Regions from separate parts of the Klenkia terrae genome, predicted to be linked through region 1. Evidence: predicted binding sites of a transcription regulator. Region 1 holds the regulator's gene; the other holds the start of a gene.
What was found. The regulator LexA, encoded in region 1, represses DNA repair genes until DNA is damaged. The targets are predictions, from matches to a motif close to TCGAACANNTGTTCGA.
Positions count from the first base shown of each region.

Region 2: the regulator LexA is predicted to act here: its motif matches at 2,324-2,339, upstream of UXQ13_RS04455 (HNH endonuclease signature motif containing protein).

Region 1 covers NZ_JBAPLV010000031.1:28,992-33,233, reverse strand. Annotated here, with positions in the region: gene nrdR (transcriptional regulator NrdR) at 1-205, opposite strand, end outside; gene UXQ13_RS20745 (LysM peptidoglycan-binding domain-containing protein) at 631-1,236, opposite strand; gene lexA (transcriptional repressor LexA) at 1,501-2,313, shown strand; gene UXQ13_RS20735 (NHL repeat-containing protein) at 2,368-3,483, opposite strand; gene UXQ13_RS20730 (phosphatase PAP2 family protein) at 3,455-4,171, opposite strand; gene hflX (GTPase HflX) at 4,218-4,242, opposite strand, start outside.
Region 2 covers NZ_JBAPLV010000003.1:135,590-139,831, reverse strand. Annotated here, with positions in the region: gene hisF (imidazole glycerol phosphate synthase subunit HisF) at 1-626, opposite strand, end outside; gene UXQ13_RS04470 (RidA family protein) at 623-1,012, opposite strand; gene priA (bifunctional 1-(5-phosphoribosyl)-5-((5-phosphoribosylamino)methylideneamino)imidazole-4-carboxamide isomerase/phosphoribosylanthranilate isomerase PriA) at 1,009-1,746, opposite strand; gene UXQ13_RS04460 (hypothetical protein) at 1,912-2,115, shown strand; gene UXQ13_RS04455 (HNH endonuclease signature motif containing protein) at 2,361-3,797, shown strand; gene UXQ13_RS04450 (nitroreductase family protein) at 3,803-4,242, shown strand, end outside.

The DNA of each region.
Region 1 (4,242 bases):
GCCGCACGCCGGCGACGACCTTGGCCCGGTTGAACGGCTCGGTCACCCCGCTGCGCTTGACGACGGCCATCACGGCCTCCTCGACCGTGGTGAAGCGCCGGCCGCAGCCCGGGCAGGACCGGCGCCGACGCGTGGTCGCGCCCTCGTCGGTCTCGCGCGAGTCCACGACCCGGCTGTCGGGGTTGTGGCAGAACGGGCAGCGCACCGGATCGTCTCCTCCCGGGTCCGGGGTGTCCCTGTGGACTCCGAGGGGGACATCCGGTGGACGACCTCGGGAGAACCTGGGGAACAACCTGTGGACGGAACGACATCTCTGTAACTACTAGATGTTGTGGTGAGACTAGCTCCGGACCCCTATGGGTGTGCAACCCCTACCGGGCGTGTCGGCTTCCCACATCTCGACGACAGCACCCGGGCCCCGTGGGCAGACCTGACGCCCCACGCGTCCCACCACGCCGTACACCGTCGGAGGACGCCGCGGACCGCCCGGCACCGGGCTCAAGACCGGCCACCGAAGACCACCGACGAGACGGCGTGTCGCCGGTCTGTGTCGCCGGTCCGTGTCGCCGGTCCGTGCCGGCCGGGGGTAGGCGTCGGCCGGAGTGCCCGTCGGCCCGGCGTGCAGGCGGCTCAGGGCAGGACGAGCACCTGACCGGGGACCAGCCCGGCCCCGGACAACCCGTTCGCCTCCTGGATCGCGTCCACGACCACCCGCGGGTCGGTGTCCGGCGCCACGGCCTCGGCGATCGACCACAGGGTGTCGCCGCTGTGCACCACCACGCTGGAGCGGCCCGCGAGCTCGAGTGCGGGGACAGCCGGGTCGCTGTCACCCAGCGCCGGGACGGCGAACGCCGCCAGGCCGAGGGCGGTGACCACGCCGAGCCCGAAGAGCACCAGTCGACCGCGCCGGGTCAGCCGCAGGGGTGCGGGCGCCGTCGTCCCGGGGGACGCCGCCGACCCGACCGGCTCCGCCGCGGACGCCGCCGGGAGCACCGGCGGCGCGGCCGGCCGCAGCGGGACCACCTCGGCGCCGGTGCGCCGCAGCGGCACCACCGGCGCGAGGGGGCCGGTGCCCTGCTCGGCCGCACGGGCCAGCGCGCGCCCGGCCGGGTGGTTCCCGCGACGGGCGACGACCCGGGTCGGCGCGGGGCGCGCCCCGGCGCCGGCGGTCGACTCCGCGGCCCGGGCGGGGTGGGCGGTCGGGAGGGTGCGGAGGGTGGTCGCGGTGCTGGCCATGGGGGCGGCTCCTGTCGGTGGCGCGGACCCTCGCGGGCCCATCCCGGTCGAACGGCTGTTCGATCGAACGTCTGTGCGGATGTCTACCCCACCGGTCCGACAAAATCGAGATGACACCGGTGGAACTTCGAACACGTGTTTGAACAATCGGCGTCGAGGCGTTACCGTCCGTATCGATCACCCCGGTCCGCGGTACGGCCACCCGGCCCCCGCGAGGACCGGCCGGACGGCACGGTCGCGGCACGCGGCCGACGAGGAGGACACGTGGCGAGCGCGGGAGACACCCCCGGCGGTACCGGCGGCAGCACCAAGCGCCCCGGCCGGACCAAGGCCCGGACCACCGCCGAGCCGGCGACCGGCGAGCGCGGCGCGTCGGTGCGCGAGTTCCCGGAGCGCGGTGAGGCCGGCGACGGGCTCACCCAGCGGCAGCGCCGCGTGCTCGAGGTCATCCGCGACTCCGTCGAGCGGCGCGGCTACCCGCCCAGCGTCCGGGAGATCGGCGAGGCCGTCGGGCTGTCGTCGGCCTCCTCGGTGGCCCACCAGCTGTCCACCCTGCAGAAGAAGGGCTGGCTGCGGCGCGACCCCAACCGGCCGCGGGCCCTGGACGTCCGGCTGCCCGGCGACCACCCGGAGGCCGAGCAGTCCGGCGCCGGGCTGGCCGCCTCGGGCGGCGCCAGCGGGGTCGACGACCCCCGGGTCCCCGTCCCCACCTACGTGCCCCTGGTCGGCCGGATCGCCGCCGGTGGACCCGTGCTGGCCGAGCAGGCCGTGGAGGACGTGTTCCCGCTCCCGCGCGAACTGGTCGGCGAGGGCACGTTGTTCATGCTCAAGGTGGCCGGTGAGTCGATGATCGACGCGGCGATCTGCGACGGCGACTGGGTCGTGGTGCGGCAGCAGGCGACCGCCGAGAACGGCGAGATCGTGGCCGCCATGATCGACGGCGAGGCGACGGTCAAGACCTACAAGCGGCGCGACGGCCACGTCTGGCTGCTGCCGCACAACCCGGCCTTCGAGCCCATCCCGGGCGACGACGCCACGGTGCTGGGCCGCGTGGTGACGGTGCTGCGCCGGGTCTGACCGCTCCGGGCGGTGCGCCCGGGAGGGCGCGCCGCCGGCGAGTGCGCGGGTGGGTCAGCGGCGGCGGAGACGTCCGACGCCGGCCACCAGCACGGCCGCGGCGACGACGGCGATCGCACCGGCGGTCCACGGCGACAGCGGGGCACCCGCCGCGGTGGCGGTGGCGCCCACGGCCTCCGCCGGGGCGGTCGACGCGGCCGGCGCCAGGGCACCGGCCGCCGGCAGCGCGGTGACCGCGGCCGGCAGGCCCTCGCCGGTCACCACCAGGCTGCGCCCGTCGGCGGCGAAGGCGATGGCCTCGCCCTGGGGCGCGGCCGGCAGCGGGACGACGACCGGGGCCGTGGCCAGCGCGGCCGGGACGTCGGAGCCGGCCAGCGCCCAGACGTAGGCGTCGGTGTAGGTGCGCAGGGCCAGCACGGCGCCGTCCGGGCTGACCGCGCCGCCGGTGACCAGCAGCTGCCCGGCGCGGCCGACCGGGCCGCCCTCGGTGCCGGTCAGGGAGAACGCCAGGTCGGCCACCTGCTCCAGCGGCACGACCGCACCGGCGTCCAGGGCCTGGGCCGGGCGGTAGACCTCGCTGCTGCCCAGCACCTCCTTGGTCACCAGGTAGGGCGTGCCGTCGGGGGCCAGCAGCAGGGCCTCGGCGTCCCGGGGGCCGTCCGGGTAGGACATCCGGTACACCGTGGCGACACCGTCGGGGGCGAGGGCGATGAGGGCCACCGTCGTCCGGCTGAGCCGGTTGTCGCCGGTGTCGGCCAGCCAGACGGTGCCGTCGGCGGCCAGCGCCATGTCCTCGGGGTCGTAGGGGTCCACCGCGGCGGTGCGCTCGCCGGTGACTGCGCAGCTGCCGTCGAGCTCGTAGACGGTCACGGCGTCGCCGCCGTCGTTCATCGCCAGCGTCGTCGAGCCGCTCACGGCCAGCCCCGAGATCTCCGGCAGGCGGGCGTCGGTGACCGCGCAGAGGTCCAGCGGGTCGCCGTAGAGGGCCACGGCCTCCTCGGCGGCGGCGGTCTCGACCCCGCTGCGCGGGACGCCGTTGGAGAGGAAGGAGCCGGGCAGGAACGGGCCGGCCACGACCGCTGCGCACAGCAGCGCACCGACGGCCGTCCGCGACCGGGCCCAGGACCTCCGGGTCCGGGCCTCAGGCAGCGGTCCGCCGTGCTCGATCATGTACGAAGCGTGACAGGACGACTGCGTCGAGTGCATGCACCACGCCCAGCAGGACCACCCCCACTGCAGCTCCCACCAGTGCATCCGTGACCCAGTGGAAGTCCAGCGCCACCATGGCCACACCCGTCACGAGCGGGCCGGCCACCGAGAGCACCCAGAACGCCCGCTGCACCCGGTCGGGCAACCCGAAGTCGACCGCCTGCCACCGCGCGACGCCCCACATGAGGACGGCGTTGGCCACGTGCCCCGACGGGTAGGACGCGCCGTCCCGGTGGAAGAAGGACCCCGGGTAGGCCGGCGCCGTCCGGCCGGTGCCGTACTTGAACGCGTAGACGACCGCGGTGAGCAGGGCGAGGGCGACCAGCACCCGGACCAGCGGGACGACCGAGCGCCGGCGCCAGGCGATCCAGCCGACGAGGCCGGCCAGGACCAGCAGGATCGTCACCCGGCCGCCGGCCTGGGTGAACACCCACACCGGCCAGTAGGCCACCGAGTCCCGCAGCCCCCAGTCGCTGACCACCTCGGAGACCCGCAGGTCCATCCGCTCGAGGACCCCGCGGGCCAACAGGTTGACCGTGACCAGCACGGTGACCACGACGCCCACCGCCACCGCCCACCAGGCGGGGCGACCGGTCCCGATGACCGCGGGACCGCGCCGGGCGGGCGCGGCAGCGCTCGGGGAGGTCACACCGGCACGGTACCGCCCGGCTGTGACCTCCCCGTGACCCTCGGCGTCAGCTCCGGGGAGCGCCGAACTCG
Region 2 (4,242 bases), on a different contig from region 1:
CCGCTGGCGATCACCGGCACGGTGACCTCGCGGCGGACCTGTCGGATCAGGTCGAGGTCGAAGCCGGCCTTGGTGCCGTCGGCGTCCATCGAGTTGATCAGCACCTCGCCGACGCCGAGCCGGGCGGCCTCGACGACCCACTGGACGGCGTCCCGGCCGGTGCCGCGGCGGCCGCCGTGGGTGGTGATCTCGAAACCGGAGTCGGTGACCGCGCCGTCCTGGCACCTGCGGGCGTCCAGGGACAGCACCAGGACCTGGTTGCCGTAGCGGTCGGCGATCTCGGCGATCAGCTCGGGCCGGGCGACGGCCGCGGTGTTGACGGCGACCTTGTCGGCGCCGGCCCGCAGCAGCTTGTCCACGTCGTCGGCGCTGCGGACGCCGCCGCCGACGGTGAGCGGGATGAACACGCTCTCCGCGGTGCGCCGGACGACGTCGTAGGTGGTCGCCCGGTCCCCGGAGGAGGCGGTGATGTCCAGGAACGTGAGCTCGTCGGCGCCCTCGGCGTCGTAGACCCGGGCCATCTCGACCGGGTCGCCGGCGTCGCGCAGCCCGACGAAGTTGACGCCCTTGACCACGCGGCCGGCGTCGACGTCCAGGCACGGGATGACCCGCACGGCCAGGCTCACGACCCGAACCCCACGAACGCGTCCGCCTCGACCTCGACCAGCATGGCCGGGTCGATCAGTGCGCTGACCTGCACCATGGTGGTGGTCGGGCGGGCCCGGCCGAAGAACTCCCCGTGCACCCGGCCCACCTCCTTCCACGCGGTGATGTCGGTGAGGTAGATCCGGGTGCGGACGACGTCGTGCACCGAGGACCCGGCGCCGTCCAGCGCGTCCACGACGTTGGTCAGCGCCTGGCGCATCTGGGCCGCGGCCCCGCCCTCGACCACCACGCCGTCCACGCTGCCGGTGGTGCCGCTGACCCACACCAGCTCGCCGGCGCGCACGACGCGGCTGTAGCCGACGACGTCCTCGTAGGGGCCGCCGGACCCCAGGCGCCAGGCGATCACGCCGTCGCGACCTGCTCGGTCAGGGCGAGCGCCTCGGGCAGGGTGAACTGGCCGGCGTAGAGCGCCTTGCCCACGATGGCGCCCTCGACGCCGACGGTGACCAGCCCGGCCAGCGCCCGGATGTCGTCCAGGCTGCTCACGCCGCCGGAGGCGATCACCGGGCGGTCGGTGGCCGCGCAGACCTCGCGCAGCAGCTCCAGGTTGGGGCCCTTCAGCGTGCCGTCCTTGGTGATGTCGGTGACCACGTAGCGGGCGCAGCCCTCAGCGTCCAGGCGGGCCAGGGTCTCGTAGAGCTCACCGCCCTCCTGGGTCCAGCCGCGCGCCGCCAGCCGGGTGCCGCGGACGTCCAGGCCGACGGCGATCCGGTCGCCGTGCTCGGCGATCGCCCGGGCGCACCACTCCGGGGACTCCAGGGCAGCGGTGCCCAGGTTGACCCGCCGGCAGCCGGTGGCCAGGGCCGCCTGCAGCGAGGCGTCGTCCCGGATGCCGCCGGAGAGCTCGACGTCGACGTCCAGCTCGCCCACCACACGGGCCAGCAGCTCGCGGTTGGATCCACGGCCGAAGGCGGCGTCCAGGTCGACCAGGTGCACCCACTCGGCGCCGTCCCGCTGCCACGTCATCGCCGCCTCGAGCGGGTCGCCGTAGGAGGTCTCGCTGCCGGCCTCCCCCTGGACCAGGCGCACGGCCTGGCCATCGGCGACGTCGACGGCGGGGAGCAGCTGCAGCTTCGGCACGACCACAGCCTAGGGAGCGTCTCCGACACCGCTGCGGAGCCCACTGGGCCCGACCGGTCGCCGGGGGGGCAGCGTCACCGACGGCGGGCTGCCCCGGCGGGCCGCCCTGCCGCCCACCGGCCCGACCGGGGTGCGCCCGGCGACCCTTACCGGACGGCGCACTGCGTGGGCCTGCCGCTGCTGTCCACCGACAAGGCCGCCTGGCGCGGCGCCCCGCTCATCACAGGCGCCGACCGGGCCGACGTCGAGCGGCAGGGTCGGGGTCAGGAGCTGCGCCGGGTGCGGGGCGAACACGCCCGCACCCGGGAGGTCACCCCTCAGGACGTCCCCGACTTCCTTCGCACCCGCCGCGTATCCGCGTGCCGCTGACCTCCGCGGGGCGGACGACCCTGGCGTCGACCCCCCGGTATCGGTGCCGGCCGGCTCGCCACCGGTGCGCGCGGAGGGCAGGGCATCGCCGCGCCCCTGCCCCGCGCGGACAGCTCCACCCAGCCCTGATCACAACTCCCCGCAGTTGACGCACTACCCATCTGACCTGCTCGTTTGCCTAGCCGGGTGGAGAGCGAGGCGGTATGATTCGATCAGGTGTTCGGAGCGTGAGAGGAGGTCGGTAAGTGGGTCTGGACTCCGGCACACCGCCGCGCACGACGCCCTCGGGGTGGGTGCCCGAGGCGTTGCCGCCCGGTGCGCTCGGGGCCGACCGAGCACCGGCCAGCTCCTCGGTGGCGGCAGCCCGGCGACTGCCCGAACCCCCACCGGACGACGTCGCCGCGGTGATCGACGCACTGCTGACAGCCGTCGATGCCGAGCTGAGCAGCGCGACGTCGGCGCAGCTGCTGGACCGTGCCCGCGGACTGGCCAGGGCGCAGAACCTGATCACCACCGAGCTCGCACGGGTCGTCGCCCACGCCGAGACCCACGAAGCCGCCTCCGCAGACGGCCTGACCGGCATGCGGCCCTGGCTGCGCGGACACGTCGGAGCCACCGGCCCGGAGGCCGCGGCGGTGCTGGCCGCAGGTCGGGTGCTGGAGCGGATGCCGGTCCTGGCCGCTGCAGCCGCCGAGGGCGCAGTCAGCCACGGCCAGCTCGGCGTCATCGGGCGGATCCTCACCGCCGACGTCTGGGCCACCGGTGAGGCCGCCGGGATGGACATGACCGCCGCCGACCAGGCCGTCACCGACACGATCACCGGCGACCACCCCCGCACCCTGACCCAGGTGTGCCAGCGGATCGCCGACCTCATCGACCCCGACGGCCCCGCACCCGCCGACCCCACCGCCGGCCGGTTCCTGCGGATCACCCGCCGGGCCGACGGGTCCCGCACCATCCGCGGATCCCTCGACGCCGCCGGCGGGGAGAAGGCCGAAGCCGCCCTCGAGTCGATCGCTGCATCCAGCCGCTGCGACGGTGACCTTCGCACGTCCGAGCAGCGGTCAGCCGACGCCCTCGTGCAGCTCGCCGACCTGCAGCTGGCCGCGGGGAACCTGCCGGTGCTGCGCAAGGTCAAGCCGCAGCTGACCGCCCTCATCCAGCTCGAGGACCTGGCCGACCCGACCGGCGTCGCCGCCGCTGCCACGCTCGGCTCCGGAGCGACCGCCTCATCCCTGGTCGCCCGCCAAGCCGCCTGCGACGCCGACATCGCCCGCATCGTCCTCGGCCCCGACTCCCTCCCCCTGGACGTCGGCCGAGCTCAGCGCCTGGTCCCGGCCCACATCCGCCGAGCCGCGGAAGTCCGCGACGGCGGCTGCGTCTTCACCGGCTGCCACGCCCCCGCCTGGTGGTGCGACGCCCACCACCTCGTCCACTGGATCGACGGCGGCGACACCTCGCTCGACAACACCGCTCTGCTCTGCGAACGCCACCACACCCAGGTCCACCACGGCTTCGCGCTCAGCTGGGACCCGGGCACGGGCCGATGGCGCACCCATCGCCCCGACGGCACCGAGATCCTGACCGGGCCGCTCACCGACACCCGCGGCGACCCGCTCCCCGACCTGCACACCGCCGACCCACCCCTGTTCCCGCCACCGAGCTGGCCCGGGGCAGGCTGAGCCGCATGGAGTTCGCGGAGGTGCTGCGCCGGCGGCGGATGGTGCGCGACTACGACCCCGACCGGCCGGTGCCGGGCGAGGTCCGGGAGCGGCTGCTGGCGCACGCCCTGCGCGCACCGTCGGCCGGGTTCAGCCAGGGCTGGGCGTTCCTGGTGCTCGAGTCCCCCGAGGAGCGCGACGCCTTCTGGACGGCGACCACCGGCGACGGCGCCCCCGACGGCTGGCTCACCCGGATGCGCCGCGCCCCGCTGCTGGTCGTGCCGTTCAGCCACAAGGCCGCCTACCTGGACCGGTACGCCGAGCCCGACAAGGGCTGGACCGACCGCGACGAGGCCCGGTGGCCGGTGCCCTACTGGGACGTCGACACCGGCATGGCATCGCTGATGATGCTGCTCACCGCCGTGGACGAGGGCTTGGGCGCCTGCTTTTTCGGCGTGCCCCCCGA